4 regions of the Vibrio sp. 10N genome follow, and region 3 is predicted to be linked to each of the others. Evidence: predicted binding sites of a transcription regulator. Region 3 holds the regulator's gene; each other region holds the start of a gene.
The links. Region 3 encodes PurR, which represses purine synthesis genes. Its sites were predicted from a motif close to TNANGNAAACGTTTNCNTNA; they were not measured.
Positions count from the first base shown of each region.

Region 1: a site for PurR is predicted at 3,013-3,032, ahead of AAA946_RS19775 (inosine/guanosine kinase). Genes of this name have one in related genera too.
Region 2: a site for PurR is predicted at 3,053-3,072, ahead of glpX (class II fructose-bisphosphatase). Genes of this name have one in related genera too.
Region 4: a site for PurR is predicted at 982-1,001, ahead of purM (phosphoribosylformylglycinamidine cyclo-ligase). Genes of this name have one in related genera too.

Region 1 is NZ_BTPM01000002.1:799,971-807,542, reverse strand. It holds gene AAA946_RS19780 (formate--tetrahydrofolate ligase) at 1-1,411, opposite strand, end outside; gene AAA946_RS19775 (inosine/guanosine kinase) at 1,577-2,884, opposite strand; gene AAA946_RS19770 (sensor domain-containing diguanylate cyclase) at 3,093-4,040, shown strand; gene AAA946_RS19765 (CreA family protein) at 4,087-4,563, opposite strand; gene AAA946_RS19760 (hypothetical protein) at 4,636-5,136, shown strand; gene AAA946_RS19755 (HAD-IA family hydrolase) at 5,262-5,912, shown strand; gene AAA946_RS19750 (methyl-accepting chemotaxis protein) at 6,358-7,572, opposite strand, start outside.
Region 2 is NZ_BTPM01000001.1:262,671-270,242, reverse strand. It holds gene AAA946_RS01290 (murein hydrolase activator EnvC family protein) at 1-673, shown strand, start outside; gene AAA946_RS01285 (DHH family phosphoesterase) at 694-1,662, opposite strand; gene AAA946_RS01280 (TetR/AcrR family transcriptional regulator) at 1,764-2,408, opposite strand; gene zapB (cell division protein ZapB) at 2,564-2,806, opposite strand; gene glpX (class II fructose-bisphosphatase) at 3,132-4,139, shown strand; gene AAA946_RS01265 (helix-turn-helix transcriptional regulator) at 4,316-4,939, shown strand; gene AAA946_RS01260 (DUF3135 domain-containing protein) at 5,066-5,395, shown strand; gene AAA946_RS01255 (DUF805 domain-containing protein) at 5,481-5,906, opposite strand; gene AAA946_RS01250 (5-carboxymethyl-2-hydroxymuconate Delta-isomerase) at 5,922-6,269, opposite strand; gene tpiA (triose-phosphate isomerase) at 6,522-7,295, shown strand; gene pfkA (6-phosphofructokinase) at 7,425-7,572, opposite strand, start outside.
Region 3 is NZ_BTPM01000001.1:1,173,965-1,181,536, reverse strand. It holds gene torR (two-component system response regulator TorR) at 1-403, opposite strand, end outside; gene torD (molecular chaperone TorD) at 686-1,339, shown strand; gene purR (HTH-type transcriptional repressor PurR) at 1,669-2,673, shown strand; cyclic di-GMP riboswitch class I at 2,853-2,942, shown strand; gene AAA946_RS05620 (TfoX/Sxy family DNA transformation protein) at 3,058-3,648, shown strand; gene AAA946_RS05615 (TVP38/TMEM64 family protein) at 3,769-4,452, shown strand; gene AAA946_RS05610 (DUF2007 domain-containing protein) at 4,453-4,785, shown strand; gene AAA946_RS05605 (alpha/beta fold hydrolase) at 4,766-5,563, opposite strand; gene glgA (glycogen synthase GlgA) at 5,712-7,169, opposite strand; gene glgC (glucose-1-phosphate adenylyltransferase) at 7,171-7,572, opposite strand, start outside.
Region 4 is NZ_BTPM01000001.1:2,659,908-2,667,479, forward strand. It holds gene AAA946_RS12425 (IS1182 family transposase) at 1-73, opposite strand, end outside; gene upp (uracil phosphoribosyltransferase) at 195-821, opposite strand; gene purM (phosphoribosylformylglycinamidine cyclo-ligase) at 1,065-2,105, shown strand; gene purN (phosphoribosylglycinamide formyltransferase) at 2,110-2,748, shown strand; gene AAA946_RS12445 (class II glutamine amidotransferase) at 2,842-3,684, opposite strand; gene lpcA (D-sedoheptulose 7-phosphate isomerase) at 3,734-4,309, opposite strand; gene fadE (acyl-CoA dehydrogenase FadE) at 4,644-7,088, shown strand; gene AAA946_RS12460 (TIGR03503 family protein) at 7,211-7,572, opposite strand, start outside.

The sequences.
Region 1 (7,572 bases), on a different contig from region 3:
CAATAGATTGCTCGGCAGTATAAAGCGGTTTGAAACTAGCATCGGTTTGGCACGCTTCAATGACTTTCTCTGCCAGTGCGACAGTGCCTTCCCCGCCTTTAGCAAAGCCTTCACTGATGGCGACTTGGCATTGGCTATCTAACGCTTCTACCCATTGCTGCAACAATGCGAGCTCTTGCTCGCTGTCTTGCGGGAAGCGATTGATCGCGACGACAGCAGGTACACCGTATTTTGCCACGTTGTTGATATGCCATTTGAGGTTTTCAAATCCAGCTTTCAAAGCGGCGCTGTCTTCGCCGTAGATAGAGTCTGGAATAGGCGTGCCAGGTTTCAGGTCGTATAAACCAGAGTTGGCTTTCAGGCCGCGAAGTGTCGCCACAATGACTGCACAATCCGGCTTTTTGTCGGTAGCGGATGCTTTAATGTTACACGCTTTCTCAAACCCCATATCGGAGCCAAAACCGCCCTCTGTAACAGTAAAGTCACTAAGTTTTGTCGCTATGCTATCGGCAATGATAGACGAGTTACCATGAGCGATATTAGCAAATGGACCCGCATGAATAAGGGTAGGTACACCTTCAAGTGTTTGCATCAGTGTTGGTTCAATGGCCTCTTTCATGCTGACAGCCATTGCGCCCGCCACTTGCAGATCTTCGGTAGTTATCGGGGTACCGTCAATAGAATAGGCGACAACGATTTTTCCAATACGAGCTCGTAGGTCTTTTAAATCCTTAGACAGAGCTAAGATCGCCATCAGCTCAGAGGCGGCAGAGATGTCGAACCCGTCTTGACGCTCATAACCATTGATGGTTTTGTTCACTTCGTTTTGACCGACAGTGACCATACGCAGTGCGCGATCGTTATGGTCAACGACACGCTTCCATACAACGTTTTTGCTATCAATCTTAAGTGCTTTGAGACCAGTACGAGCCTCAAATGCTTCAAACCCTTGACGCTGTTCGTGGTAAATACGAGCATCGATCGCTGCTGCTGCAAGGTTATGCGCTGCAGTTACGGCGTGGATATCCCCAGTTAGGTGTAGGTTAAGCTCTTCCATTGGGGCAACTTGGGAGTAGCCGCCGCCTGCCGCACCGCCTTTCACACCAAAAATTGGTCCCATAGATGGCTGGCGGATACAAGCCATGACAGATTGGTTTAGCTTTTTGAGTCCTTGCGAAAGACCGATAGTTGTGACGGTTTTGCCTTCACCCAGCGGGGTTGGAGTAATAGCGGTGACAACGATGAGTTTACCGTCACGGTTATTTTTGAGGCGAGAAACTGCATCTAATGTGACTTTGGCTTTGTGATAACCTTGCGGATGATACTCATGCTCGAGCAAGCCTGCTTGCTTAGCAATGTCAGAAATAGCGGAGAGTGACGTCGTACGACAGATATCGATATCGGATAGCATTAACGGTCCTTAAAATCCACAAAATTGTTGAGGAAAACGTTTGCGTCAGGATAATACTGGTTAAAAATGCTTTGTAAAGCTAAATATTTGGTGTGTTGTACTAATATTGACCAGTACCTCAACAGTTGAATGATTTAGAAACAAAAAAAGGGCCGAAGCCCCTTTTTAACGATCCCAGTATGCTTCTTCTAGGCTGTCTTCCCTTTCTGGAAGGGCACGCGTCAGTCTAGGTGAGTGTTGTGTTAACACTTCATAGCTAACACGGTTTGCATATTTACAAATCTGAGAGAGCGACGAGTACGTCAAACATGGCGCCACATGCTTGTCGGAGTCAGGCACATTTTTGTTATGGAACGAGTTAGCCGTCATATCATGAAGTAACGCGGAAAGTGCGCCATCACCAGCTCCATTCGTGTTTTTGATCTCTAGCGGGCCACCTAGATAAGGGCCGATGTGCGAGTAGACTTTTTGTGGGTCAGTACAGTCTTGTTTGCGCATAGCACGGCTGAATTCGAACTGGTTGAATTCGGTAAAGTGTTCTGACGACAGTAAGTCATGGGTCGTTTCACGAAGGGTGACGTTGTCACAGTATCCAGCCATGTAAAGACCATCCGGACCTGCGGTGCACAGTACTAAATCAACCCAATCTAGTGCTTTGTCCGCCGCTTGTAATGGGTCGGCAAAGCCGGTGAGAGCCTGGCCTTCCTCTTCGTTCATCGCCAAAATGGTGACGTTCTCTTGGATGTAATCTTGCCAGAACTTTTCATTCCCTTCGATCACCCACTTGGTACCAAGAGTGAGAACCACAGGAACCGATTTTTGTTTTGCGATCTCAACTGCTCTAGCAACCGCTTGTGGCATTGGATCTTCTGGCTTACCGCGCATCAAATAAGAAGAAACCACGAGCGCAGACGCTTTATTAAATACGGATTCAGGAATACTTTCTGGACGCAGTTGGTTCATTTCACCTTCGTTGATGGCAAAAGTACGTTCGCCGTCATCAGTAATGAGGGTGTAACAACGTCCAATTGGGCCATCTACGGTTTGCAGGTGGTTAAGGTTCATTCTTGAAGATGTACGGCAAAGGTAACGATAGCCGTAAGAACCTACTTGGATGTTTTTCGACATGACGCCAAGTAACACAGATTTGCTGTCAGCAAGTACAGAGTAGTTGTGGAGCGTGTTGCCGATGGTATCACCAGGGAATTGGTGAGTGATCAGTTCTTTCTCAACCAGTTCAGCGTAAAGAGCGTCCGCTTTGCTCTCTTCTAATACTAGCGAGTGTCCTTTACTCAGTTCGTATTTAGCTAAGAAGTCATCATCGACACGAGCCTCGATATCAACGATGGTCTGACCGACACCAACGATCGTTGGGCGGTACAGTTTTGGCGCTGACTGCGCTTGACTGACCGAGAGGTCTTTCTTGCTGGTTGGGAAATAATGTTTTGACTTACGTTGTCCAGGAAATTTCATAATAAACGCTAGCGGATCAAAATTTGGCGGCATGATATCACAAGATGTTTACTTGTGTTTCATGAAATTGCATTGAATTTGTGAGTTGTTTCGGTTTTGGTTCGCTTTCTACCTAGGGCAGAGTTCACAAACTGAACCGATTGCCGTACGGAAAATGTGACAATATGCAATACTGTTCAATGTGAAGATACGGTAGGGGGCGCGAGTAATGGACATGAAAAATCTCAGTGTCGATGAAATTAGAGCGGTGTTAAGTCGTTTAGATTGCTACTTTTTTGTTAAAGATCAGCATGCTCGTTATACCTATGTCAATGAAGCCGTTTGTCGATTATTTGGTAAACCAGCAGAAGAGATTATTGGCGATGATGATACTCAGTTCTTTGATCTGCAACACAGCCATGACCTTATTCAACATGATCGAAAAGTGCTGGAAGGGGAGTCACTGTCTCAAGTCGAGAAAAGCATGGATATCCATGGTGAAGTTCATCACTATCAAACTCTAAAAACGCCTATCTATGATGATGAAGGCAATGTTTCTGGTATCTTCGGTTTGGCGATCGATATATCGGAGACGATTGCGAAGAGAGACGAGTATGAGTACCTAGCTATTCGAGATGTACTTACCGGCGTATACAATCGTCGCTTCTTAGAATTGCAGCTTAAAAGGGAAATCGCTTCCCACCTTAGACATAACAAACCATTGTCGTATGTCATGCTTGATATCGATAATTTCAAAAGCATCAATGATAACTACGGCCACAGTGTTGGCGACTACGTGTTAAGAAAAGTAGCAACGCTGATGGAGTCTTCTCTAAGAGAGGAAGATTATTGTTTTCGTTTTGGTGGTGATGAATTTGCCTTGCTGTTGCCCTTAACGCCGTTACTTGCTGCTTATCAAGTGGCAGAGCGTCTGCGAGCTGCCATTGCAGACTATCAATTTGTCTCTTCTGAAGGGCAGGCGTTTCCTATTAATATCAGTCTTGGCGTATCACAACTGACGGATGGTAACTCTGGCTTGCTCATTGCAAAAGCAGACGGTGCGTTGATGACGGTGAAACGTGAAAAGAAAGGCAAAAACATGACGTTGGTTTATTGTGATAAGCAATCGCACATTACCCACTGCGCTCAATGTGAGAGCAAACAGGCGTGCCGTTAGTGACATTAAGCCAGCCTTAATAAAGAGCTGGCTTAATGGAAAATGACTACTCGTCTACTGTTACAGGAGCGTCTTGGTAAGCCTTGGTTCCCCATAGGGGTACTGTCGATAGACTGTGTTTGAAGCTACCTGATGTTTCCTTTGTCGAGTAGGACAAATACATCAAGGTTTGGTTATCGGCATCGTAGATTCTACGTACTTTCATACTCTTGAAAAAAATACTTTTTGATTTCTTGAAGACAACTTCACCAGACTTGGATTTGTCTATTTGGGCGATCATATCTGAGGTGATTTCTCCCGTTTGGCGACACGAGATAGAACTGTCACTTGGGTCCGCGAGACTTAAATCTGCCTCAATGCTGGCAACATGGCAGGTGACACCAGTGACGATCGGATCATCAAGAGTGTTGAGTTTAATATCTTTTAATGTGAACATACCGAGCGACACGTCTCCCACCTCTTTGTCACCACAGCCAGATAAGGCCAACGTGACAAGCGGGACCAGCAAAAGCTTTTTAAGCATAAAGGATTCCTTTTTAAATTAGGCTTTTGTATACCATAACTAAGGTTACCCGAAAAATCGAATAGGATTGATATGAAAGACATAGCTACGCGCCTCCACAATCAAAAGAATCAGTGGCTGGCTAATCAAGTAGAAGGTGGGTACCCAACTAAAGAGAGCCTTAAAGGGCGAGATCTCTACCTAGCAGCAATTTCGAGCTGCTATCTTGAACCGTTTGACGTCCCAGTTGTTGTAGAGAGCCAGACAGAGTGGCACCTGGTCGATTTTCATCGCCTGACCATTATGTTCTCGTTACTGCATTCAAAGCGATGGGATAATGATGAGCATCAACAGCTTATCGTTGAGTTTCTCACTCAAATTATTGTGGAACCCAATCACGAACTTTATGTCGGTTTTCAAAACGGAGAGCCGGTTGCTGCTGCGATGCTAACTCGAGATCAGCAAGTCACGCTCGTTTCTGACGTCGCGATCGATGGGGTGTGCGATGATACAAAACTCACTGAGATAGTCGCTTCTTTAATACAAAGTGCCGAGATTGCAACTAATTCACAGGTTTGGTTGGAAAAACGGTGATCAATCACTGAGTTTCGAATTTTGCTGGCTTGAAACGTCTAAACTTTCGTTTCCATCGCCTTCTGAGACGCAGAAGTGTATTAATATTCAACGAAAATTAAGTGCAAAAGGTCGTTGAGTACATCATGTCTAGTATTAAATGTGTGTTGTTTGATTGTGATGGCACATTAGTGGATAGCGAGCGTTTGTGTTGCGTAGCAATAGTGGAAACTTTCGCTCAAGTCGGGGTGACACTCCGACTGGAAGCCGTATTGGATAATTTTTCAGGCGGGAAAATTGCGGACGTTTTGACGTCAGCTCAAGAACTGGCGGGCAGCCATGTTTCCCTCGACTTGCTAGAACCTATCTACAGAGAGCAAACGCAGCGCTTGTTTGAAGAACAGCTAAGACCCATGGAGGGGGCTGTTGAGTTGCTGGACTATCTTGAACAGTCGAATATTGAATACTGTGTTGTCACAAATAGTCCTACTGAAAAAGCAAAGAAAATGCTGGCGACGGTAGGTCTAGAACAGCGTTTTTGTAATCGTGTTATTTCGGCCTTTGATGCCAACAGTTGGAAGCCTGAACCGGATTTACTGCAATATGCCGTGACCATAATGGGATTTTTACCTGATGAGTGTTTGTATATCGACGATACTGCAAAAGGCGTCAAAATGGGCGTTGCTGCAGGCATTCAAACCATCCATTTTGCACTTTCATGTGACTATCAGCAAAATGCCAGTACCTGCCTGACCTCGATGAATGAGGTAATCAAATACATCGAGACGGCAGAGTAGTAGAGACAGCGAAACGTTAGTGCATCAGATGAACATGTTTGATGCGCGGGACATGATTCTGAAACTGTGTGCTTTGGTACACGATGAGACTATGTTGAGAAAATTGGCGAGTAAAATAGCCACAGTCTGCACATATAAATGTCTCAGCATCTTCAGATAGTAGTCCTTCATCAGAGCCACACACGGGACATAATCCCAGTGGCTGATGCGAAGGTTTAGATTTGCTCATAAAACCCCTCTTGTTTGAGGATTGGCTTGTTTTATTGATTGTAATACCGTTCAGTGTATCTCACTTGCATTACCCGTGAATTGAATGATGTAATGCGACTTATATCACTAATATTAGTGAATGACTCGAAATCATTGATGCTGTCAATGTGAGTGGATAAAAAAATAGACCAGCTGAACTGGTCTATTTTGGCTTTATGGCTAAACATTCTTTTTGTTAAGTGCGGTAGCGTGACAACACTTCACTCAGCACTCTTGTTGCCTTAGATAGGTTTGCTACACCAATTTCGCTGTTTTCAGCAACTTCACGGATCGTGGCAGATTGGGTACGAATATCACTAAGCTCAGTCGCAATTTCCGATGCGACACTGCTTTGCTCGGCGGCTGAAGTGGAGATCTGTGTGCTCATATCCATCACTGCGCGAGAAGAATCCGCAATTGAGTTCACGTCACTACCAATCTCACCAATTAAGCTACTACTGGATTGAGCTTGCTCAACGGTTTGCTGCGTGATTTCAGCGATGTTCTGACTTTCTGATTGCAACTTCTCAATCATGGCTTGAATTTCAACGGTAGCGGCTTGAGTACGACTAGCCAGTGTGCGAACTTCATCGGCAACAACGGCAAAACCACGACCTTGTTCACCAGCACGCGCTGCTTCGATAGCCGCATTAAGGGCCAGTAGGTTAGTCTGTTCAGAAATAGCGTTGATCGTGGTGATCACTTCGTTAATCTGCGTTGTGTTATCGGTAAGAGCCGCAACGGAGTGAGATGCCTCTTCGATATACGCTGAAAGCTGGTTGATGTCACCAATCGCTTGTTGAACACGTTGATAGCTTTGTTCAACTTGTTTGCTGTCTTCTTCTGCTTGCAGGTTGGACTGTGAAGAGATGTTAGACACTTCTTGTGCCGACGCCGTCATTTGCTCCATTGCCGTTGCAACAGAATCCAATGATGCATATTGGTTATTGATCTGGCTGTTACTGCGAGCCATCTCTTCATGGAATGAAGAGGCAGTCTCTTCCAAGCTGGTGGCAGACGTTTTTACGGTCGTGACAAGTTCGGTCAGCGTATCCATAGCTTGATCGAGCGCAACACCAATAGTGCCAAATTCATCACGGCCAGCAACAAAGTTAAGGCGAGAGGTTAAGTCACCATCGGCAATTTTATTGACTGTTGTGTAAAGCGTGAATAGGGCGCCGCCAAGGAAAGTCGCTAACCAATAGCTGAAAATACCAAATGGGATCACCCAAAGATAAGTCAGTGCCAGGCTAGTAAGCGCATCAGATTTTGCTTGTTCTAACTCGCTTTTCATTGGAATGCTTAACGAGTAATTTTTTCCGTCGCTTCCTCTTGCATTAGTAGACACGATGCCATTGTTTATACCAGCAGATTGAACATAACCCTCGGTTACACCAAGCTTTTTAAGTAG
Region 2 (7,572 bases), 910 kb from region 3:
ACAAACCCTAAAAGAGCTCGCGGACACTGAACTAAAACTGGCCGAAAGCGAGCGAGCCCTTGAGCTTGAGCGCAATCAGATCGCCCAGTTACTTGAGCAGCAGAAAGCGAAGCGCGATGCGCTGGCGAAAAATCGCAGCAGTCGACAAAGTACCGTTGCGAAGATCCGCCGCAGTATTTCCAGCGATAAGAACTATCTCGCCGAACTACAGCGCAATGAAACTCGCCTTAAATCTGAAATCGCCAAAGCAGCGAAGCGCAATCAAGTTCCGATGGATGGCCTTGGTCGTCAGAAAGGACGTTTGCCGTGGCCGGTTAAAGGCAAAGTGCTGCACAACTTCGGCACCAAGCAAACGGGACAGGTTAATTGGAAGGGAATGGTCATTGCGGCCAACTATGGCACATCGGTGAAATCCGTTTATTCTGGTACTGTGGTGTTTGCCGATTACCTGCGTGGCTACGGGCTAGTCGTGTTGCTTGACCATGGTAAAGGTGACATGACCCTATACGGCTACAACCAAACTCTACTGAAAAAAGAAGGCGATAAAGTCGCGGCTGGGGAAACCATCGCCCTGGCCGGAGATACTGGCGGCCAAGACACCTCGTCGCTCTACTTCGAAATCCGCCGCAACAGTAAAGTACAAAACCCGAAGAGCTGGTTAAAACGCTTATAGCATAATGCCGCTACTCATCATCATGAGTAGCGTGCTTCCGTGACTTCAATAAGTCTGGCGATCTCGCTCTCTGGCAGACCATTAATTCCACCCGCCGCTTCACGCCCGCCACCGGTCGCAAATTGACTGCAGATCTCCCCTGCCCCTTGCTTATTATTCAGTGGTGCTCTAACCGAGACGGTATAACAAGCTTCACCACTCGCATCCGTTCTAGGCACCAAAGAAACATGCGCTTGATTCGGGGATTCATTGGCAAGCCGATTGATCCAAGTTCCCGACATTCGCCTCGCAGCAGCACTATCTGGAAGTAATACCACTTTAAGTCGCGCGGATTCATGACGAGTTTGCGCCGCACTCAACGCTTTCTCATCTTGTTCAAATGCCGCTTTCAGCAAGTAATAAGGTGAGCTCGGATCACTTAAACAATCAAAAGGATCATGGTAGGCCAAAAGCTTCTGATACAGGTCAACCGGGTCAAAATGCAGGTCATCTAAGCTCTCACCATAGCCGTTATAATTGACTAAGGTGCCCAGCTCTTTAAGTGCCTCGCGCTGCTCACGGCTAAGTCCTAGGTCAGAAGCCAAGCTCTCGGCGCTCGCGAGCATATTGTCACCATAGGCGGCCGCGATTGCCCAAAGCCTAAACTTCCCTTGCAACTGCTGGTCAACAATTAAGGCGGTACAGGTGTTGGCATCGAGGTCGATATGGGCATCAAGATGAGGGCTATCAGGAATCGCGGAGGCTTTATGGTGATCGATATAGGTAACAGCAACATGATGATCCAAAAGCTCATTAAGCGCGGCTTGGTTCTTATCCATGGAGATATCCAGCACTGTCACTGAGCTTGCTTGATCAACGGGCACACGCTGAAGTAAGGCGATATCACGCTTGATACCGGAGATGAGTATCGCGGTTTTGGGCTGCGCTAAACGCAATTGCAGTAGGGCTAATATGCCATCGGCATCGCCGTTAAATACGTCATAATGCACAGTCACACTCATCCTTTTATCGTCCCTGAAACCACAAACCCTACTAATAAAGTAGGGTTTGTAACAATACGAATTTGCTATATATCATGCCGTTAGCGAGTTTAGCTCGTGGTCGAGCCCATCATGCGTACACCGTCTTCAAGAAGCGTCAACTGCTCTTTACCTCTAGAGGTTGCCAATGGTTTCACCACATGAATCATCTGTAGCATGCCTTGTTGAATCACTTCTTCCGTAATCTTTGTACGTGGTGACATCGCCGACTGATAGCTTAGCCAACCGACCGCCATCATGTGCAGTGTGGTCACTAAAGACTTCAGCTCTTTCTCATTAAGCGTCAGTAAGTCCAACTCAACAAAAGCACGTAAGATATTAATCAGATTACCTTGCAGGCGTTCTTGTACTTCAATGTACTCTTCGTGCAATTTGGGATCGCGCTGGAGAATTTCCGGCAAATTAGCGTAGAAGAAACGGTACTTCCACATCAGCGTAAAAATGGAGTCTAGGTAATGCTTTAGTAACGCTAAGCTCTCTTGCTGACCTTGTACCGGAGTGAAGCGCTCAATAAGCTCTTGCGAGTAGAGGGCAAAAATCTCACGAACGATCTCTTGTTTGTTTCGGAAATGATAGTAGAGATTGCCTGGGCTGATCTCAATGTGCGCCGCAATATGGTTGGTTGTCACGTTGCGCTCGCCATCTGAATTGAACAAGTCGAGGGCGGCGTAGACGATTTTGTCACGTGTTTTCATTCTAACTTTTCCTTTCCCTAGTTAGACTTAGTATACGTCTTGAACTAGTACACGAAAAGTTAATAGATTGTGAGATGCACTGGTTAGACCAACGGACACAAAAAAAGCACTCAATTTGAGTGCTTTTCGGTTATTCATATTGGCTAAGTAGACAATTACTCTACTTCGTCCATTTTACCTAGTAGGTTGCGAATGCGCTCTTGCCATTGGCTGTGCTCACGTTGCATCTGCTCAGACTTTTGCTCAAGTTCTTCACGGCTGCTGCGTAGTTCTTCAGCTTGCGATGCAAGTTGTGCTTTCTCTTCTTTCAATTCCTCAACTTCCATCTGAAGAAGAGCGATTGTGTCCACTGCAGTTTGAATTTTTGCTTCTAGTTGTTCCAGTACTTCAAAAGACATCTCGGCCTACCCTTGTTTAATCCTGTGAAATGAAAATACTTCATTCTATATACCCTATAATGCCTCATTCTACTCAGCCTAGAGAAGATAGACACGCTCTATATTGCAGATTTTTCACTATTCGGTCAAAAAACCGCCGCAAACTCACCCAAGCTTTACCTACCAAGCACAACAGAGCAGAGTTTTGTTTCTCACTATACTCAATCATTCAAGATTTTAGCGACAAGATCGCGCCCGAACCGAGAAAAAGGCAAACGTTTCCCTTCTGATATGCTAGAATTCGCGCCGTAAATCATTTGTCAATTTTCATTAGATTGGAGTCAGTATGAAGCGCGATTTAGCAATGGCTTTTTCACGAGTTACCGAAGGTGCCGCCCTAGCAGGCTATAAGTGGCTAGGCCGAGGCGACAAAAATGCTGCCGATGGTGCAGCGGTGGAGGTCATGCGCAGCCTACTGAACAAGACCGACATCGAAGGTGAAATCGTTATTGGTGAGGGTGAAATCGATGACGCACCTATGCTGTACATCGGTGAGCAAGTAGGTATTGGCGGTGATGCCGTCGACATCGCAGTTGATCCTATCGAAGGGACTCGCATGACGGCGATGGGTCAATCCAATGCCCTTGCTGTGCTTGCCGCTGGTGAAAAAGGCAGCTTCTTGAAAGCGCCAGACATGTACATGGAAAAGCTCGTGGTGGGACCTGGCGCGAAAGGCGTGATTGACCTTAATAAACCACTGACTGAAAACCTAAAAAACATCGCTGCGGCACTGGGTAAAACTCTAGATACGCTGGTAGTGACAACGCTTGCTAAGCCACGTCACGACACCGTTATTGCCGAGATGCAAGCAATGGGTGTTCGCGTTTTCGCGGTGCCAGATGGTGATGTGGCCGCTTCTATCCTAACGTGTATGCCAGATAGCGAAGTAGATGTGATGTACTGCATTGGCGGCGCTCCAGAAGGGGTGGTCTCTGCTGCGGTTATCCGCGCACTGGATGGCGACATGAATGGCCGACTGCTGCCACGCCACGTTGTTAAAGGTGATACCGAAGAAAACCGCACTGCTGGCCAAGATGAGCTAGCACGCTGCGCTGAAATGGGCGTTGAAGCAAACGTCGTATTACGCATGGAAGACATGGCTCGTAGCGACAATGTCGTATTCTCAGCGACCGGCATTACCAAAGGTGACCTTCTTGAAGGCATCACTCGTCAAGGTAATATTGCAACGACTGAGACCTTGCTGATTCGTGGACGCTGCCGCACGATTCGTCGCATCAAGTCTACGCACTATTTAGAGCGTAAAGATCCAGAAATCCGCGACATCATCCTATAAGTTAATAAAGCTTCGTCAAAGGCGCTGATGGTTATCAGCGCTTTTTTTATATCTATGCAAGTCGATACTGCTGGAATGCCAATCTCAAGATTGTAAATCATTTGCTTTATTAACCTTATCCGCCATAATACCCCGACTATCTTTACCTCAGGCTGAACAAACGAACGGATTCACTGATGAAAGCCACCGACCACATCATAGACATCATAAAACGCGAAGGCGCTGTCACTGCCAAACGTATTGCGGAACGTTTAGGCATTACCACCATGGGCGCGAGACAACACCTACAAAGCCTTGAAGAAGAAGGCTTCTTAAAGTTTGAGGATGTCAAAGTCAAAGTCGGCCGTCCAAACAGGCATTGGTCACTCACTGCCAAAGGGCATGCTCGTTTCTCCGATCGTCACAGCGATCTCACCATTCAGTTTATCGATGCCATTGAAACCGTATTCGGCTCCGAAGGATTGGACAAAGTGGCTAAAGAACGCGAACAAAACACACTTGCGACCTATCGCCAACACTTTGAAACGCTGACGGATTTGCACAGCAAGGTCACCAAGTTAGCTGAGCTAAGAGAAAAAGATGGCTACATGGCAGAGTGTGAGGAAGCCGGTGATGGCTACCGATTGATTGAGAATCACTGTCCCATCTGTATCGCCGCCACTCGATGTGAAGCGTTATGCCAGTCAGAACTCAATGTGTTTCAATCACTTGTTGGTGAAGATGTTGCGGTTAAGCGCGATGAACATATCGTCCAAGGTGAAAGACGCTGCGTCTACACCTTCCAACCAAAAGGCGAGTAAGCTGTCTCACTACTGAGACATTGAAAGCTTTTTATTTTGTCTTCTGTCATTAGCTCCTAGGCTAACTATACACACCAACTCAGGTTCGGGTTAGGCAGTACCGTTAGTTAGCAGAGGAATGCAGACATGGCAGAGTCGATCTCACTCCCTTCATTCGAAGAGCTGGCAGCAATGGCCAAAGACAACCCAGAGCAGTTAAGCCAGCTACGACACCAGCTGTGTGAACAATTCATTGCCAGCTGTTCCAGTGACATGCAACCAAGACTGCATGCCCAGCAATCACACATCGAGCGGGTACTAGAACGCGCCAAAAACCCGATACATGCCAATGTGCTTTTAAGAGAAGAGCTACACAAACAAATCGTCAAATTTGCCGATGCGCTGCAAGGAGACACGCATACCAGCCAACCAAGCGCAGATATCGTCCCTTTTGAACGTGGGAAAAATTGGCGATAAGGGTACCAGACGATTCTTGTCTTACGACGGATAGAAACAGAAAAGGGAAGCACTTGCTTCCCTTTTCGCTATTTTCATCGATGGATTATTGGGGCTCATCACCATATTGGTTTTGACCATCGGTTCCTTTAAGGAAACCACACTCCACCAAAATCCAAGCACCACACGCTAACGCCACCAATGAAATCACACTTTGAACTAAGGAAGGCTGCGCAGCCGTCGCCGGATCCAGCGTAGGCAAACTCATGCGTCCAAAAACTAGCGGTACATTTAATAGCAGCCACCAGCTGGATTTATTACGGTCGTGCCAACGCTTGGCGGTAATCGCCAAATCAGGGATAAGCAGTACCACTAAGAGCACCGGCAATAAAAAGTGCACCACGTTTGGGAACAGATAATTCAATCCCTGAGCACACACCATGATGGCCAAGTAATAACAGACATTCCACATCCAGAACGTCTTACGACCAATGCGGCCATTAAAAGAAAACAGTAACGACTTTAACGACATCAAATCACTCTCATATTAATTAGTAATCTTTTGAAAGCAGGCTTTGTCCATATCACGAATGTTCACAGTCAAACTCTTGATATGGCTCGCCTGCTCTCTAAGTACTTCCATCAGCTTACGCGACAACTCGCGTTTTTGCTCATCCGTTCGTCCGGACAACAACTCAAAGCTGATATGCAAAAAATCTTCACTGTCCCCGTACTCGCCAATCAACCAGTTATGGCTGCGCAGTGAGCGAGACTTTACCGAGTCAGCATCAAACAGCCCACAGTTGAGTGTCACATGGTGCAGATCTTCCAATAGCCCTTGTACATTCAACCTTTCATCGGCTGTATTTGAATATTCCAAAACCAGATTCGGCATACGACTTCCTTTTTTTCGCCAATAACCGACAAGGTATAACAAGCCGCGAGTAAAATGCCGAGAAGTATTCTATTATTCTGTTTACTGGATCACTTGGGCAAGCCATTCTGGACAATTGTTAGGATATGATACCAAAGCGATAAAGAAATGACCCCAATCATGATCTACGTGAATTAATCTGTTATATTCTTTCGTAATCACGTTTATTTTTTACATTCGTTTATTACAAACACTGATTTTGGAGAAAATCTCATGCGTCAACCTGTAGTTATGGGTAACTGGAAACTCAACGGCAGCAAAGCAATGGTAACTGAGCTGCTAACTGGTCTAAACGCTGAACTTGAAGGCGTAACTGGTGTAGACGTGGCGGTAGCTCCACCAGCACTTTACATCGACCTAGCTGAGCGTGTTATCGCAGAAGGCGGCAACAAGATCATCCTTGGTGCACAAAACACTGACCTAAACAACAGCGGTGCTTTCACTGGCGACATGTCTCCAGAGATGCTAAAAGACTTTGGTGCAACTCACATCATCATCGGTCACTCTGAGCGTCGTGAATACCACAACGAATCAGACGAGTTCATCGCTAAGAAATTCGCATTCCTAAAAGAGAACGGCCTGAAGCCAGTTTTCTGTATCGGTGAATCTGAAGCTCAAAACGAAGCTGGCGAAACTGAAGCAGTATGTGCACGTCAAATCAACGCAGTAATCGACGCTTACGGTGTTGAAGCGCTAAACGACGCTATCATCGCATACGAGCCAATCTGGGCTATCGGTACTGGTAAAGCAGCAACTGCAGAAGACGCACAGCGTATCCACGCTTCTATCCGTGCTCTAATCGCAGCAAAAGACGAAGCAGTAGCTGAACAAGTAATCATCCAATACGGTGGTTCTGTTAAGCCAGAGAACGCAGAAGCTTACTTCTCACAACCAGACATCGACGGTGCTCTAGTTGGTGGCGCATCTCTAGACGCTAAGAGCTTCGCAGCAATCGCTAAAGCAGCGGCAGCAGCAAAAGCTAAGTAATCGAACCGATTACCAAGAGCCGGCTCCATTGAGCCGGCTTTTTTGTGTCTGCGTGCCTGCCACTTTACTGCGGGCAAACAAAAACCGCTGCCAAGGCAGCGGTTTTTCTATTCTCGAGAGAAGGCCGAATTAGAACAGCTCTTCTGCAACCTTGAATAGGTCAGTGCGAACTGGACGCTTCATGTTCTCGATAGCATCGATGATGTCGTGGTGAACCAGTTGCTCTTTCTGAATGCCCACACAACGGCCGCCGTGACCTTCTAGTAGTAGGTGAACC
Region 3 (7,572 bases):
TCTCAACCGACTGCTCTAGCACCGGCTGTTTGCGCGCCAATGAGATGCGCCATAGTAAATTCTTAACTCTAACCAACAGCTCACGCAGCTCAAAAGGCTTAGTTACATAATCATCCGCGCCCATCTCAAGCCCAACGATACGGTCAATACTATCGGTGCGACCAGTGACGAGAATAATGCCAATATCAGACTGACTACGCAGCTCTCTCGTCAGCATTAGGCCGTCTTCTTTTGGCAGGTTAATATCAAGCATAACTAGGTCAATACTCGACTCTTGCAAAACTTGACGCATTTCATTGCCATCTTGGGCTTCACTAACCAAATACCCTTCATTTTCGAAATAGCCAGCGAGCTTACTGCGAGTGACTACGTCATCTTCTACAACCAAAACGTGATATTTCATATCGGTACTATCTCAATCTGTAATGACTGGGGCATTCTATTCATAACCATTCACAATTCTAGTCTACACCGCCGTCAATAAGCACAAACCTACTTTTTTTTTGATTCAAGACAACCAAAACCATCGAACGCCATATGCAACAAATACCCAAGTACAATTTGGGCGCGTAAATTAATTTTTATCATATTTTTTAATAAATTAACTTATTTATTCATATTATCCGTTATTGCTGTTCATCTTTATTGGCTAGAATAGAAGGTATCATTTTTGGAGACGATACAAATGCAAGAAATCAAAGCATTTAATGAACAACGTGCGGAAATCTATTGGTGGCTGTCCAGCCTATTTGCTTCAGAGCTGACCGAAGATGAGCTAAACAAATATCACAGCCCAGAGATACGTTCGTTTCTAACAGGCCTAGGTGAAAACCCATCCCTCTCTGAGCCGATAAAAACTTTCACCGATGCACTAAATCGCTTACAAGTTCGTGAAGATGCCCAGCTAGAGCTCTCAGCAGACTTCTGCGATCTCTTTTTGAAGTCCGATAAACATGGCGCACTGCCTTATGCCTCTATGTATATTGGTAAGTCCGGCTTGCTTAATGACCAACCAGCACAGGACATGACAGACCTTCTGACAAAGCACGGTGTTGCCGTTAATCAAGATCTGAATGAACCCGCTGACCATCTCGCAATTGAGCTCGACTTTTTGGGCAATCTCATAATCCGCTCCAACGAGCTGGAAAATGAAGCGCACATGAACACCGCGATGACCGAGCAAGCAGACTTCATTAATACCTATTTAATGAGCTGGTTGCCTCAGTTCGTTCAAAAATGCCAACAGTTTGATGAATTTGGTTTTTACGCAGCTGCGGCAAGTTTATTGCACGCTTTCTGTCAGCTCGACCTTACCTATCTTTTGGATGAAAACGACTAGCTAACATGTGGCGCAAAAGGGTTTTCCGCTCTCTATGAGTCAATTTTGCGCCTTAGTTATAAATTTCTAGGATAAATGATTGCCAGCTCACTAAGCTGCGACTACAATTCGCCGTTTAAATGCAATCACCCAACGGCATTACAATTAGACGCCCCTTTCCGGTGCCGACTTTGAGCCATACGCTCAAACTTTGCCTTGGCTTGCATACACTTGCCGGTTCCCGCCTTTAAATTCGTATTTTCACAAAAGTGCTGGAACCACTAAAATGAAAGCGGCACAAACGTTAATTCAACGTTAAACCTATAAGCCGCGACTAATAGGATATCACTATGGCAACCATTAAAGATGTCGCCCGACTTGCTGGCGTTTCAACGACCACAGTATCCCATGTAATTAATAAGACTCGCTTTGTTGCAGAAGCAACACAAGAAAAAGTGATGGCGGCGGTTAATGAGCTCAATTACGCCCCAAGTGCGGTTGCTCGTAGCTTGAAATGCAACTCGACCAAGACCATTGGCATGCTGGTTACGCAGTCGACCAACTTATTTTTCTCAGAAGTCATCGATGGTGTGGAAAGTTACTGCTATCGCCAAGGCTATACTCTCATTTTGTGTAACACAGGCGGTGTTTACGAGAAGCAACGTGACTACATCCGCATGCTTGCCGAAAAGCGTGTTGATGGCATTTTGGTGATGTGCTCAGACTTAACCGAAGAGCTCCTTGAAATGCTTGACCGCCATGCTGATATTCCTAAGGTAATCATGGATTGGGGCCCAGAGAGCTCGCAAGCAGATAAGATCATCGATAACTCGGAAGAAGGTGGCTATCTAGCAACTAAGTTCTTGATTGAAAAAGGTCATACCGATATTGCTTGCCTAAGTGGCCACTTAGAGAAAGCTGTCTGCCAAGAGCGCATCATTGGTTACAAGCGTGCACTGGTGGAAGCCGGTATCGAAATGAAAGAAGATCGCATTTTAGAAGGTAACTTTGAATGTGATACCGCTGTAATCGCCGCGAACCGAATTGCAGCAATGGAAGAAAGGCCCACTGCAGTATTTTGCTTTAATGACACAATGGCATTCGGACTAATGAGTCGCCTTCAGCAGCTTGGCGTTCGTGTCCCTGACGACATTTCTGTTATTGGTTATGACAATATCGAACTGGCTGAATACTTTTCACCTCCGCTCACAACGGTTCACCAACCGAAGCGACGCGTCGGTAAAAATGCCTTTGAGATTCTACTAGAACGAATCAAAGATAAAGGTCACGAAAAACGCATTTTCGAAATGCACCCAGAAATTGTAGAACGTGACTCTGTCAAACCTCTTACCTAATGCTGACAAAAGTGCCGATTTCGGCACTTTTTTTTGATCTCTATTCAAAGTTTTCCCTGCCCACTGTCAATTTTTTATTCACCTCTAGGCACAAATAGTCAACCATTATTTGAACCAGTGTCACATTTTGAAAAAACAGTAATCAATAACTTACATAGTTTTCCTATATGCTATATGTGTCACGCACAGGGCAAACCATCTGAAAGGGTGGGACGCAAAGCCTCCGGCCTAAACCAATTTTTTAATTGATAGGTAGCGGGGTTGCCGATGGCAAGGGGTAAGACTCAGTTATAGCAGTGGCTTAACAGAGCTCTGACACCCGTTTGCTATACTCTCGGACCTGATTTTGGTGACACAATCAATAACACCGAGAAAAGAATAAGCATGGATAATCCTATACTAAAAGATTCAATGCAGTTATTCGCTCAGCTTGGAAGAGTAAAGTCTCGCTCCATGTTCGGCGGATTTGGCATCTTCGTAGATGATACGATGTTTGCATTAGCAGTGAACAACAAATTACATATCAGAACAGACCGCAAGACCATATCTACCTTTAAGAAACTGGGTTACAAACCATACGTTTACAAAAAGCGTGGATTTCCTGTCGTCACTAAATACTTCGCATTACCAGAAGATTGTTGGCAAGACCAAGAGGCTATCTTGGTTCACGCTAAACAAGCGCTTGAATTTGCTAAAACAGAAAAAGCGCAGCAGTCTGAGGCAAAGCCAAACCGACTAAAAGATTTACCTAACTTACGTCTGGCAACGGAGCGTATGCTCAAAAAAGCCGGTATTGAATCTGTCGGTGATTTGCAGCAGCACGGCTCTGTTGAAGCGTTCAAAGCCATTCAAAGAACCCATTCTAGCTCAGTTGGTCTGGAGTTATTGTGGGCACTTGAAGGTGCAATCAACGGAACTCATTGGTCAGTGATCCCGCAAACCAAACGTGAAGAGCTCGCTAGCTCAATCAACTAACCTTTGGTTTTAATGAGAAAAAATCAGCCTTATGGCTGATTTTTTTCGTATTAGTTGAAAGGAAAAGTTCACTGCTCCTTTCTACTAAACTAATACTAAGACATCTCAAAGGATACCGTCATGAGCAAGAAGCTGATATTGGGGCTGGTACTGGTTGCCGTCATCGTATTTTTAGGCATTAATTTTGGTCAACACCTCACGCTCGAGAACGCCAAAGCGCAGCAAGCCGCGCTCGCTGAGTACATCGATGCTAATTTTGTAACGGCTGCACTCACCTACTTTTTTGCCTACATCGCGATTACTGCGTTTTCGATCCCTGGCGCTGCCGTTGTCACCTTACTAGGTGCTGCTTTGTTTGGTTTTTGGACCAGTCTACTGCTGGTTTCTTTCGCAAGTACTATTGGTGCAACATTGGCATTTTTGAGCAGCCGATTCCTGCTTCGTGATTGGGTGCAAAGTAAATTTGGTTCTAAACTCGACACCATTAATAAAGGTGTGGAAAAAGACGGCGCCTTTTACCTATTCTCACTCAGACTCATCCCGGTATTCCCGTTCTTTTTGATTAACCTATTGATGGGTCTGACACCAATCCGTGCATCAAAGTACTACCTAGTTAGCCAACTTGGTATGCTGCCTGGCACTGCCGTCTACCTAAATGCAGGTACGCAACTTGCCAACATCGATAGCCTTTCTGGCATTGTGTCACCAACTGTATTGGCGTCATTTGCACTGCTAGGTTTGTTCCCGCTCATCGCTAAATGGATCATGGCTCGACTGTCTCGCTCACCGCAGGTACAAGAATAGATGAAGATTTTTATCGGCAATAACCCACCAGAGACTCACATCGTGCAGCAACAACTGGCTTCAGAGGGTATCCACTGTGAAGTGCGCGGTGAGGGTGTGTTTGGACTTAGGGGGGAAGTGCCTTTTGACGAAAGTTCACTGCCTTATGTTTGGCTGTTCGACATCGAACAATCCATGATGGCAAAAGCCATTATTAAGCAGTGGGAGTTAAAAACTCAAAATGCCAATCACGCTGATTGGCATTGCTTTGCATGTGATGAACTCAATGAGGGACAATTTGAGGTTTGCTGGAACTGTCAAACCCCAAAACCAATTAAGATGCCACTGACTTAATGAAATCTATCGAATGCTTATTGAACTCATCTGGCCTTTCAACGTTGCACACGTGACCACAATCTTTAATCTCTAAAAGTCGGCTGGACTTGTGTTCAGCCACCATCTCTTTGACCGGCTTGATAAACATATAATCTTTATCACCCATCAGATACAAAGTCGGAATTGGCAGTTCACGATCTTTGAAGTAGCGATTAAGTGGGTTCACTTCTGTTGTCAGTTGATACCAGCGCTTAAACTCTTTCTGACACAGCTTTTTCGCTTCACGAACGAATAAGTGACGAGATTCTTTTTGACCCGGCTGCGGCATCACAATATAAGCAAATAGGCTGTATAACCACATGTAAGGAATCATGTGCTTACTCCAGTTACCTATCTTCACCAAGATCTGTGAACGAGTGTTAAAACGCGTTACAGCGCCGCCTAGTACCATAGAGCGAACTCTTGAGTGCGCGAGCTCAGCTATATTGCGAACAATGATGGTACCTAAAGACATGCCAACAAAATGCGCTGACTGAATTTTCAAATGATCCAGCACGCGCACTATGTCCATGGTTACCTCTTTAAAGGTGTACTTATTGGACATGATGTCTTTTAAAAACTGATTTGACTTGCCATGACCACGAAGATCAATAAACAACAGATTGAAGTGCTCACGGTAAGCACGGATTTGCTTGAACCAGATATTTGAGCTGCCGCCTGCACCATGCACAAAAACCACCCACTCGTTGCTCGTTGGATGCTGATAAGTTTTATGGAATAACAGACTTTCTGACATAGTACTCAATACGCAAAACCTAGATGAACGATACGTTACCATAATTCCCCTGGCGACAGTCAAAAACTATCACGAATTTTGGTAAAAATGATTAATAAGTGTAGCCAAAAATGAAAAAAAGCGGCTAACGCCGCTTTCTGTATCAGTCTTATTGCTCATTGAGCGCCAAGTCGTACATCTTGATGTATTCTTTTGCCGATTCAGTCCAGCTAAAGTCTTTACGCATCGAACGCAGCTGCATTTCCTGCATCTGCTCTGGGTGCTGAAGATAAAACAGTAGTGCACGTTGAAGAACAATCAGTAACGCGTCATGGCAAGGTTCATCAAAACCAAATCCTGTTGCGTTGCTCGGATCATCATCAAAGTCTATGACCGTATCTTTAAGCCCCCCTACCTTACGTACAATAGGCAGTGTGCCGTAGGCCATGCTGTAGATCTGATTGAGGCCACACGCTTCAAATTCCGATGGCATCAAAAAGAAATCTGAGCCCGCTTCAACAAGGTGAGCAAAGCGGTTGCTGTATGCTTCAACAAACTTAAGCTTATCCGAGAACTCTTCACCAAGATCATTGAGATGAGAAGCAATTTGTGGCTCGCCAGTACCAATAATGACCACTTGAACGTCATTCTTTAAGAACTTATCCAGAATAGGCAAGATGTAATGGAAACCCTTTTGATGGGTTAAACGACATACCATCCCCACCATAGGAATATTACGCTCAGGTAAGCCAAGTTCTTGTTGCAGCGCAGTTTTGGAGGCCAGCTTGCCCGACAGCATGCTCTCTAGTTCGTCGCCATAATTGACCGGCAAAAACTCATCATGTGTTGGATTCCACTCTGTATAATCACAGCCATTTACGATGCCATGCAAGTCTTTGGAGCGGTGTACAAAGTCATCAACGAGACCATGCGAGCCAAGTGGCGTCACCAACTCAGCAGCATAATTTGGGCTCACTGCATTGATTTTATCCGCGAAGGCAATACCGGCACGTAATGTGCTCACCCAACCGTCACCATATTGCAAGAACTCCATCCCAGAAAGATGCAGCTCAGGAATAATTTCTAGCTGGCTGTATGAGAAAATACCTTTGAAGATGGCATTGTGAACCGTGAGCACTGACTTCGTACCCTGAAAGCGCGCGTCTTCGGCGTAGCGTGTTTTGAGCAGGAATGGGATGAGTCCGGTATGCCAATCGTTGGCATGGACCACCGCCGGCTTAATGCCAAGCTTTGGTAACACATCCAAACTCGCCGCAGCAAAGAAACCGAAACGTTCGCCGTTGTCGGCATAAGCTCGGTTGTGCTCAGCGTATAGCTCGGCACGATCGAAATAACGATCGCACTCGATCACATACACTTCGACCCCATCGAGATAGGTTTTTTTGACTTGATAAGGGGTATGAGGCCAGTGCTCCAGCTCAGTCGCAAGAACAAACTCATACTGATCCTTATTAGGTAATTTTTGATAGCCTGGTAGCGTGATCGCTACCTCCTTGCCAAGTTCTTGGAGCGCTTTCGGCAGAGCCTTGGCGACATCCGCCAAGCCTCCACTTTTAATCAGCCCTTGAACTTCTGAAACTGGAAACCATACGTCTATGTTTCTCATTCTAGAATCCAACTTTTGTCCCTTTTTTGATGACAACAATGCCACCTGGAGACACATGGAAACGCTTCGCGTCTAGCTCGAGATCCTCACCGATCACTGTTCCAGGGGCAATTTCAACATTTTTGTCAATGATTGCGCGCTTGATGGTACAACCCGCACCAATCTTAACGTCACCTAGAATAACAGATTCACTCACTACAGAACCAGCAGCAATATTACTTCTAAAACCCAGTACCGATTTGTAGATAGAAGAACCACGAACGTAACTACCACCAGCAATTAAGCTGTCAGTCACTTTGATTTTTTGGTGCTCTGCATCAACGAAAGTCGCAGGTGGCAAAGGCGGGTAATAAGTATGCAGAGGCCACTTACGGTTATAAAGCGAGAACTCAGGGTCTTCATG
Region 4 (7,572 bases), 1.5 Mb from region 3:
GATTCTGTGGAACGAGCTGTTCCATGGTTACCATTTCGAGTTCGTATTGCTGAGGAGAAGGTTTTTGAAGCATATCGGAGTATCCATATTTCGATACTCCTATTAGATCAAAGGTCTAGCTTGAAAGCTAGACCTTTGTCAGCAGTCTGAAGGCTGACCAGTGGTCAGCCTTTTTGCTATTTAAGCATCGGGTCTTATAGAGTACCGAAGATCTTGTCACCTGCATCACCTAGACCAGGTACGATGTAGCCTTTGTCGTTTAGGCACTCATCGATTGCTGCTGTGTAAAGCTCTACATCAGGGTGCGCTTTTTCTAGTGCTTCAATGCCTTCTGGTGCAGAAACCAATACCAACACTTTGATGTGCTTACAGCCTTTCTCTTTAAGAAGATCGATAGTCGCGATCATTGAGCCGCCTGTAGCTAGCATTGGGTCAACCACTAGTGCAATACGCTCATCAATGTTTGACGCAAGCTTGTTAAAGTATGGCACTGGCTCAAGCGTTTCTTCGTCACGATAGATACCAACGACACTGATACGCGCACTAGGCATGTGCTCAAGAACACCGTCCATCATACCAAGACCTGCACGCAGGATTGGCACTACTGTCACTTTCTTACCTTTGATTTGGTCAACTTCAACTGGACCGTTCCAACCTTCGATCGTCACTTTCTCAGTTTCAAAGTCTGCAGTCGCTTCATACGTTAGCAAGCTACCCACTTCGGTCGCTAGTTCGCGGAAACGCTTCGTGCTGATGTCCCCTTCACGCATCAACCCCAATTTATGTTTTACTAGGGGGTGTTTAACTTCAACAACTTTCATGTCCAACTCCGGCAAAATTTCACAAAACCTGCAAATTATACATGGTTTCTTTGACTATTTCAGTTAGCAACACGGTTAAAATGGTATTTATACGCAATAAAATGTCACAACAGGCTGTAAATCAATGGATTGATGCTTCGAGAAAATAGTTTGTATTTTCTTACGCAAACGTTTTCCTTTTTGGATAAACCCCTGTTAGAATAGCGCCGCTTTCACATCCATTTATTTTTCGAGGACTGTCCCGTGAGCGGAAACAACACTTCCCTAAGCTATAAAGACGCTGGTGTAGATATTGATGCTGGTAACGCATTAGTTGACCGTATTAAAGGCGCGGTTAAGCGCACTCGTCGCCCTGAAGTAATGGGAGGCATCGGTGGATTTGGTGCTTTATGTGAGTTGCCAACAAAATACAAACACCCAGTATTGGTATCTGGTACAGACGGTGTTGGTACTAAGCTACGCCTAGCCCTAGACATGAACAAGCACGACACCATCGGTATCGACCTTGTTGCGATGTGTGTGAACGACCTTATCGTTCAAGGTGCTGAGCCACTATTCTTCCTTGACTACTATGCGACAGGCAAACTTGATGTTGATACTGCAGCAGACGTGGTATCTGGTATTGCTGAAGGCTGTATCCAAGCAGGCTGTTCATTGATTGGTGGTGAAACAGCTGAAATGCCAGGCATGTACGAAGGTGAAGACTACGATGTGGCTGGTTTCTGCGTTGGTGTAGTTGAAAAAGATGACGTGATTGACGGTTCAAAAGTAGCCGCTGGTGACGCACTTATTGCCGTAGGCTCAAGCGGTCCACATTCAAACGGCTACTCTCTTATCCGTAAGATCCTAGAAGTGTCTGGTGCAGATAAGAACGAAAAACTAGGTGAACGCACTATCGGTGAACACCTACTTGAACCAACTAAAATTTATATCAAATCAGCTCTGAAAATGATCGCTGAACACGATATCCACGCTATCTCTCATATCACTGGCGGCGGCTTCTGGGAAAACATCCCACGCGTATTGCCAGAAGGCACAAAAGCCGTTATCGACGGTAACAGCTGGGAATGGCCTGCTATCTTCAACTGGCTACAAGAGAAAGGCAACGTTGATACATTTGAAATGTACCGTACTTTCAACTGTGGTGTAGGTCTAATCGTTGCTCTGCCTAAAGGTCAAGCAGATGCAGCCGTTGAGCTTCTTAACGCTGAAGGCGAGAACGCATGGGTAATTGGTGAGATCGCGACTGCAGAAGCTGGTGAAGAGCAAGTAGAGATCAATTAATTTCATGAAGAATATCGTTGTTTTAGTTTCAGGGAATGGTACTAACTTGCAGGCGATTATTGATGCCTGCGAGTCGACTATCACAAATGCGAAAGTGCGTGCTGTTTTCTCTAACAAAGAATCTGCATTTGCATTGGAACGTGCTCGTAATGCTGGCGCCGAGGCGGAGTTTCTCGATCCAAAGCTAAGCGAAACACGTGAAGCATTTGATGCCGAGTTGATGCGCCGAATTGACGTTCACAAACCAGACCTATTGGTGCTAGCGGGCTATATGCGCATTCTTAGTGGTGAATTTGTTCGCCACTACATGGGACGAATGATTAACATTCACCCATCGCTATTGCCTAAGTACCCTGGATTGAATACGCACCAACGCGCCATCGAGAACTGCGATGAGCACCACGGCACAAGCATCCATTTCGTTACTGAAAAACTGGATGGTGGCCCGATTGTTCTGCAAGCAAAAGTCCCTATATTCGATGACGACACTGTCGAGACACTCGAACAACGAGTTCAGAGCCAAGAGCATAAGATCTATCCATTGGTCGTTAAATGGTTTGTTGAAGAGCGCTTGGTTATGGATGGCAGCAAAGCCCTTTTAGATGGCATTGCTCTGGGACCACAAGGTTACGCTGACAAGTAGCGAAACCATCTGGCTTTCCGTCATGAAAAAATCAAAAAAAGCGAGTGATGCCTGTCACTCGCTTTTTTCTGTCTTAACATCCTTTCACTGCGATCACAGTGGCTCGGTAGGGGCCTGGCTTTTTGGCTTCGCCTCAGCAAACGCAACATCTGCTAGCTCATCCACATTACTGGCAACCAGCTCACCAAAATGAAATAGGTTATACTCACCCGGCTTCATTCGATGCCATGTTTCGTTACCCGTTAACGGCTGTGTGGCGACGACTGAAACTACATCGTTGGGTGTCGTTTCCTCTTGGAAGTTGATGGTGACATCTTCATCCAACAAGCTCGCTTTGCCAAATGGCGCTTTACGCGTAATCCAGTAAAGATGGTTGGTGCAATACGTCATCACATATTCACCATCACTGAGCAGCATGTTATAGACGCCCAGCTCTCTTAACTCATCACAGCATTCTGCAACATAGGCAAACATCGCCTCCATGTCCTGTGGCGGCTCAGGAAAACGCTGTTCCAATTGTTTCAGCAACCAGCAAAATGACAGCTCACTGTCTGTCTCACCGACAGGTCGAAAGTGCCCGGTATCGAGCGTTTGGTAGTCACTGAGCTGGCCATTGTGAGCAAAGGTCCAGTAGCGCCCCCATAGCTCACGAGTGAACGGGTGCGTATTTTCCAAATTCACTTGGCCACGATTGGCTTGTCGAATATGGCTAACGACTGCCCTACTCTTGATAGGGTAGCTTTGGACCAGCTCCGCTATCTTGGAGTCACAACTCGGCTGCGGATCTTTAAAGGTACGAAAACCTTTCCCTTCATAAAAGGTGATCCCCCAGCCGTCTTTATGTGGCCCTGTGTTACCACCACGCTGAATAAGGCCAGTAAAACTAAAACAAATATCTGTTGGCACATTGGCGCTCATGCCAAGCAATTCACACATTGAGTTCCCTACTCTTTCTGTTCCTGTTTATCATCGCAGTAGCTCAATGCTACTCCATCTCTTTTTCAACCAACTGGATGATGATGTGGATGATCTTAATATGTATTTCTTGAATGCGGTCTGCGTAACCAAAGTGTGGCACACGAATTTCAATATCCGCTAACCCCGCCATTTTGCCGCCGTCTTTGCCTGTCAATGCGATGGTTTTCATACCCTTAGCCTTCGCAGCATCAATCGCCTTAAGGATATTGCCCGAATTGCCCGACGTCGACAGACCAAATAACACATCACCACGACGGCCTACAGCTTCTACGTAACGAGAAAAGACAAAGTCGTAACCAAAGTCGTTACTCACACAAGAAAGGTGACTTGGGTCAGAGATGGCAATCCCTGCATAACCTGGACGATTTTCACGATAACGGCCAGTGAGCTCTTCAGCAAAGTGCATCGCATCACAATGAGAACCACCATTGCCACAAGACAGTACTTTACCCTCTTGCTTAAACGAGTCTGCGATCATCTTTGCTGCAGCTTCAATCTGAGCAATGTTGTGATCGTCACTTAAGAATTTATTCAGTACTTCAGCAGCTTCTGTTAGCTCATTTCTAATCAAGTCTTGGTACATAGCGTTGTTCTCTTTGTTTTCTCGCCATAAGTAAGCGATGGCTGTTAATTCTGAGTTTACCTATAAACCGTCAACTCTGTCGATAGATGGCGCACGACTGCGGCACCAATTTCATCATTAATCCACTGCAAATTGACAGTGACTGAGCAAAGTGCTGCCTAAGCCGCTTATTTTGCAATCAACTAGAGCAATTACTTGACAGATTTTACATCTGTGCAATATTTTAATTACAATTATTTACTGGTACGACCTCTTACCTTACACGTAACACTAAGAGTCACTGCCGCGACATACTGACCAAAACAACAATAAGTACCCAGATAAAGGAACCATCATGGACATCTTGCTCTCTCTCGTCGCCTTATTCGGCGCTATTGGTATTAGCTTTTATCAACGAGCGTCACTGGCAAAATCCCTTTTATTTATCACCTCTGCCATGGTGCTCGGCACACTGCTTGGTGTGTTTGGTGCCATCACATGGGCGTTCTACGTCGCCACCCTTGCCGTATTGTGCGTTCCGGCGATTCGACAATCACTCGTCTCAGCCAAAGCGCTCGCGGTATTTAAAAAAGTCCTCCCAGCCATGTCACAAACCGAGAAAGAAGCACTTGATGCCGGTACCGTATGGTGGGAAGCAGAACTGTTTAAAGGCAAACCCGATTGGCAAAAGCTACAAAACATCACACCATCTAAGCTCACTGACGAAGAGCAGGCTTTCTTAGACGGCCCAGTTAACGAAGTGTGCGCAATGATCAATGACTACCAAATTACGCACGAACTAGCAGACTTACCACCGGAGATCTGGCAGTACCTGAAAGACAACAAGTTTTTCGCCATGATCATCAAAAAACAGTACGGCGGACTTGAGTTCTCTGCTTATGCTCAATCTTGTGTACTGCAAAAGCTATGTGGTGTTTCCAGCGTGGTATCCTCGACTGTCGGCGTGCCAAACTCATTAGGCCCAGGCGAGCTTTTGCAACACTACGGTACGGAAGAGCAAAAAGACTACTACTTGCCAAGACTCGCTACCGGTAAAGAAATCCCTTGTTTTGCTCTTACTAGCCCAGAAGCAGGCTCCGATGCAGGCTCTATTCCTGATTTTGGTGTGGTATGTAAGGGTCAATTTGAAGGCAAAGAAGTTCTAGGCATGAAGCTGACGTGGAATAAGCGTTATATCACGCTTGCGCCCGTTGCAACCGTGCTGGGTCTTGCGTTCAAACTAAGAGACCCTGATGGCCTATTGGGCGACAAAGAAGATCTGGGCATCACCTGTGCGCTGATCCCAACACACCTAAAAGGAGTGGAAATCGGTAACCGTCACTTCCCATTGAATGTACCATTCCAGAACGGTCCAACGCGCGCTAACGAACTGTTTGTACCGATCGATTTCATTATTGGTGGCCAGAAAATGGCCGGGCAAGGCTGGCGTATGTTGGTAGAATGTTTGTCTGTTGGTCGTGGTATCACCCTACCGTCAAGCTCAACGGGCGGCATTAAAACCGCCGCTCTCGCTACCGGTGCCTACGCTCGCATTCGTCGCCAATTTAAACAACCTATCGGTCACATGGAAGGCATCGAAGAGCCATTAGCACGACTAGGTGGTAACGCATATGTTATGGATGCAGCGAGCCGTCTCACCGTAACAGGTATCGACTTAGGTGAGAAACCGTCGGTTATCTCTGCAATTGTTAAATACCACTGTACTCACCGTGGTCAACGCAGTGTTATTGACGCGATGGACATTGTCGGTGGTAAAGGGATATGCCTTGGCCCATCAAACTTCCTTGGCCGTGGCTACCAAGGTGCCCCTGTTGCCATCACGGTAGAGGGTGCCAACATTTTAACTCGCTCAATGATCATCTACGGTCAAGGTGCGATTCGCTGCCATCCTTACGTACTTGATGAAATGGAAGCAGCACACTCAACAGCCTCTAACGCGGTTGATAAGTTTGACAAAGCGCTGGCAGGTCATGTGGCATTCACTATCAGTAACCTCGTGCGCAGTTTCTGGCTCGGTCTCACTGACGGTCGCGGCTCGTCTGCACCACATAAAGATGTGACAACCCGCTACTATCAACAACTTAACCGTTACAGTGCTAACTTAGCGTTACTGTCAGATGTCTCTATGGCGGTACTGGGCGGCTCACTGAAACGTAAAGAGCGCCTGTCGGCACGTCTGGGGGATATTCTAAGTCAGCTATATCTCAGCAGTGCTACGCTTAAACGTTACGATGTGGAAGGCCGTAACAGCGAAGATTTACCTTTGCTGCACTGGGGTATGCAAGATAGCTTATTGCAAACAGAACAAGCGCTGGATGATTTCCTCACCAACTTCCCAAATAAGGTGATTGGACGCTTACTACGTGTGATCGTTCTACCATTCGGTACCGTGCGTAAAGCGCCATCAGACAAGCTCGATAGCCAAGTCGCGCGCATCTTACAAACGCCAAGTGCAGCTCGTACTCGCTTGGGTTACGGTCAATACTTCGAACCAACTGAGTACAATGCGGTCGGCCGTATTGAGCAAGCACTGGATATCATTCTGCGCGCAGAGCCTGTGTTCACCAAAGTATGTAAAGCACTTGAGCAGCGTCGCCCATTCACTCAATTGGACCAAGTGGCAGAGATCGGCCTTGAGAAAGGCATCATCAATCAAGAGGAAGCGAAACTACTTACCACCGCAGAAGCGCATCGCCTGTACACCATAAACGTGGATGACTTCTCACCAGAGGAGTTGGCAGCAAAGCCCGTTTATCCAGCGATGGGGGAAGTAGCCTAAACGCTGACTAATACTCAAAAACAAAGCCAGCAAAGTGTTCTTTGCTGGCTTTTTTGTCGCTATGAATCCAAGATTCGGGGACTTCCATACTTGGGTTTCACGTTTGGGTTGATGCTCGACTATTAGCCCGGCATTTTCAGCTGCATTTCTGGCAGTGAGGCTTTGATTGCTTTGCGGCGTCTGACAAACCACCAAATCAAACCACCCACTATAATCAGCACCACATTACCCACCGCAATAGCAGTAATAGCATTCTGACGTACCGCTTGGCGATGCGCTAAGATCTGCGCTTCTTGCTCCGCCTTTTTCTTCGCCTCACGGGCTGCTTGCTGCATTTGCTCTGCCTTCGCAAGATCGATAGCCCCGACGACGCTAAAAGTGCGGTTTGGCAGTTCGAACACCAGTGGTCTCCCAGAGGCAGACTCATTGGCAAACACATTTCCGGACCAACGATAAGTCCCGATTTGATCGCTATCGTGAAACG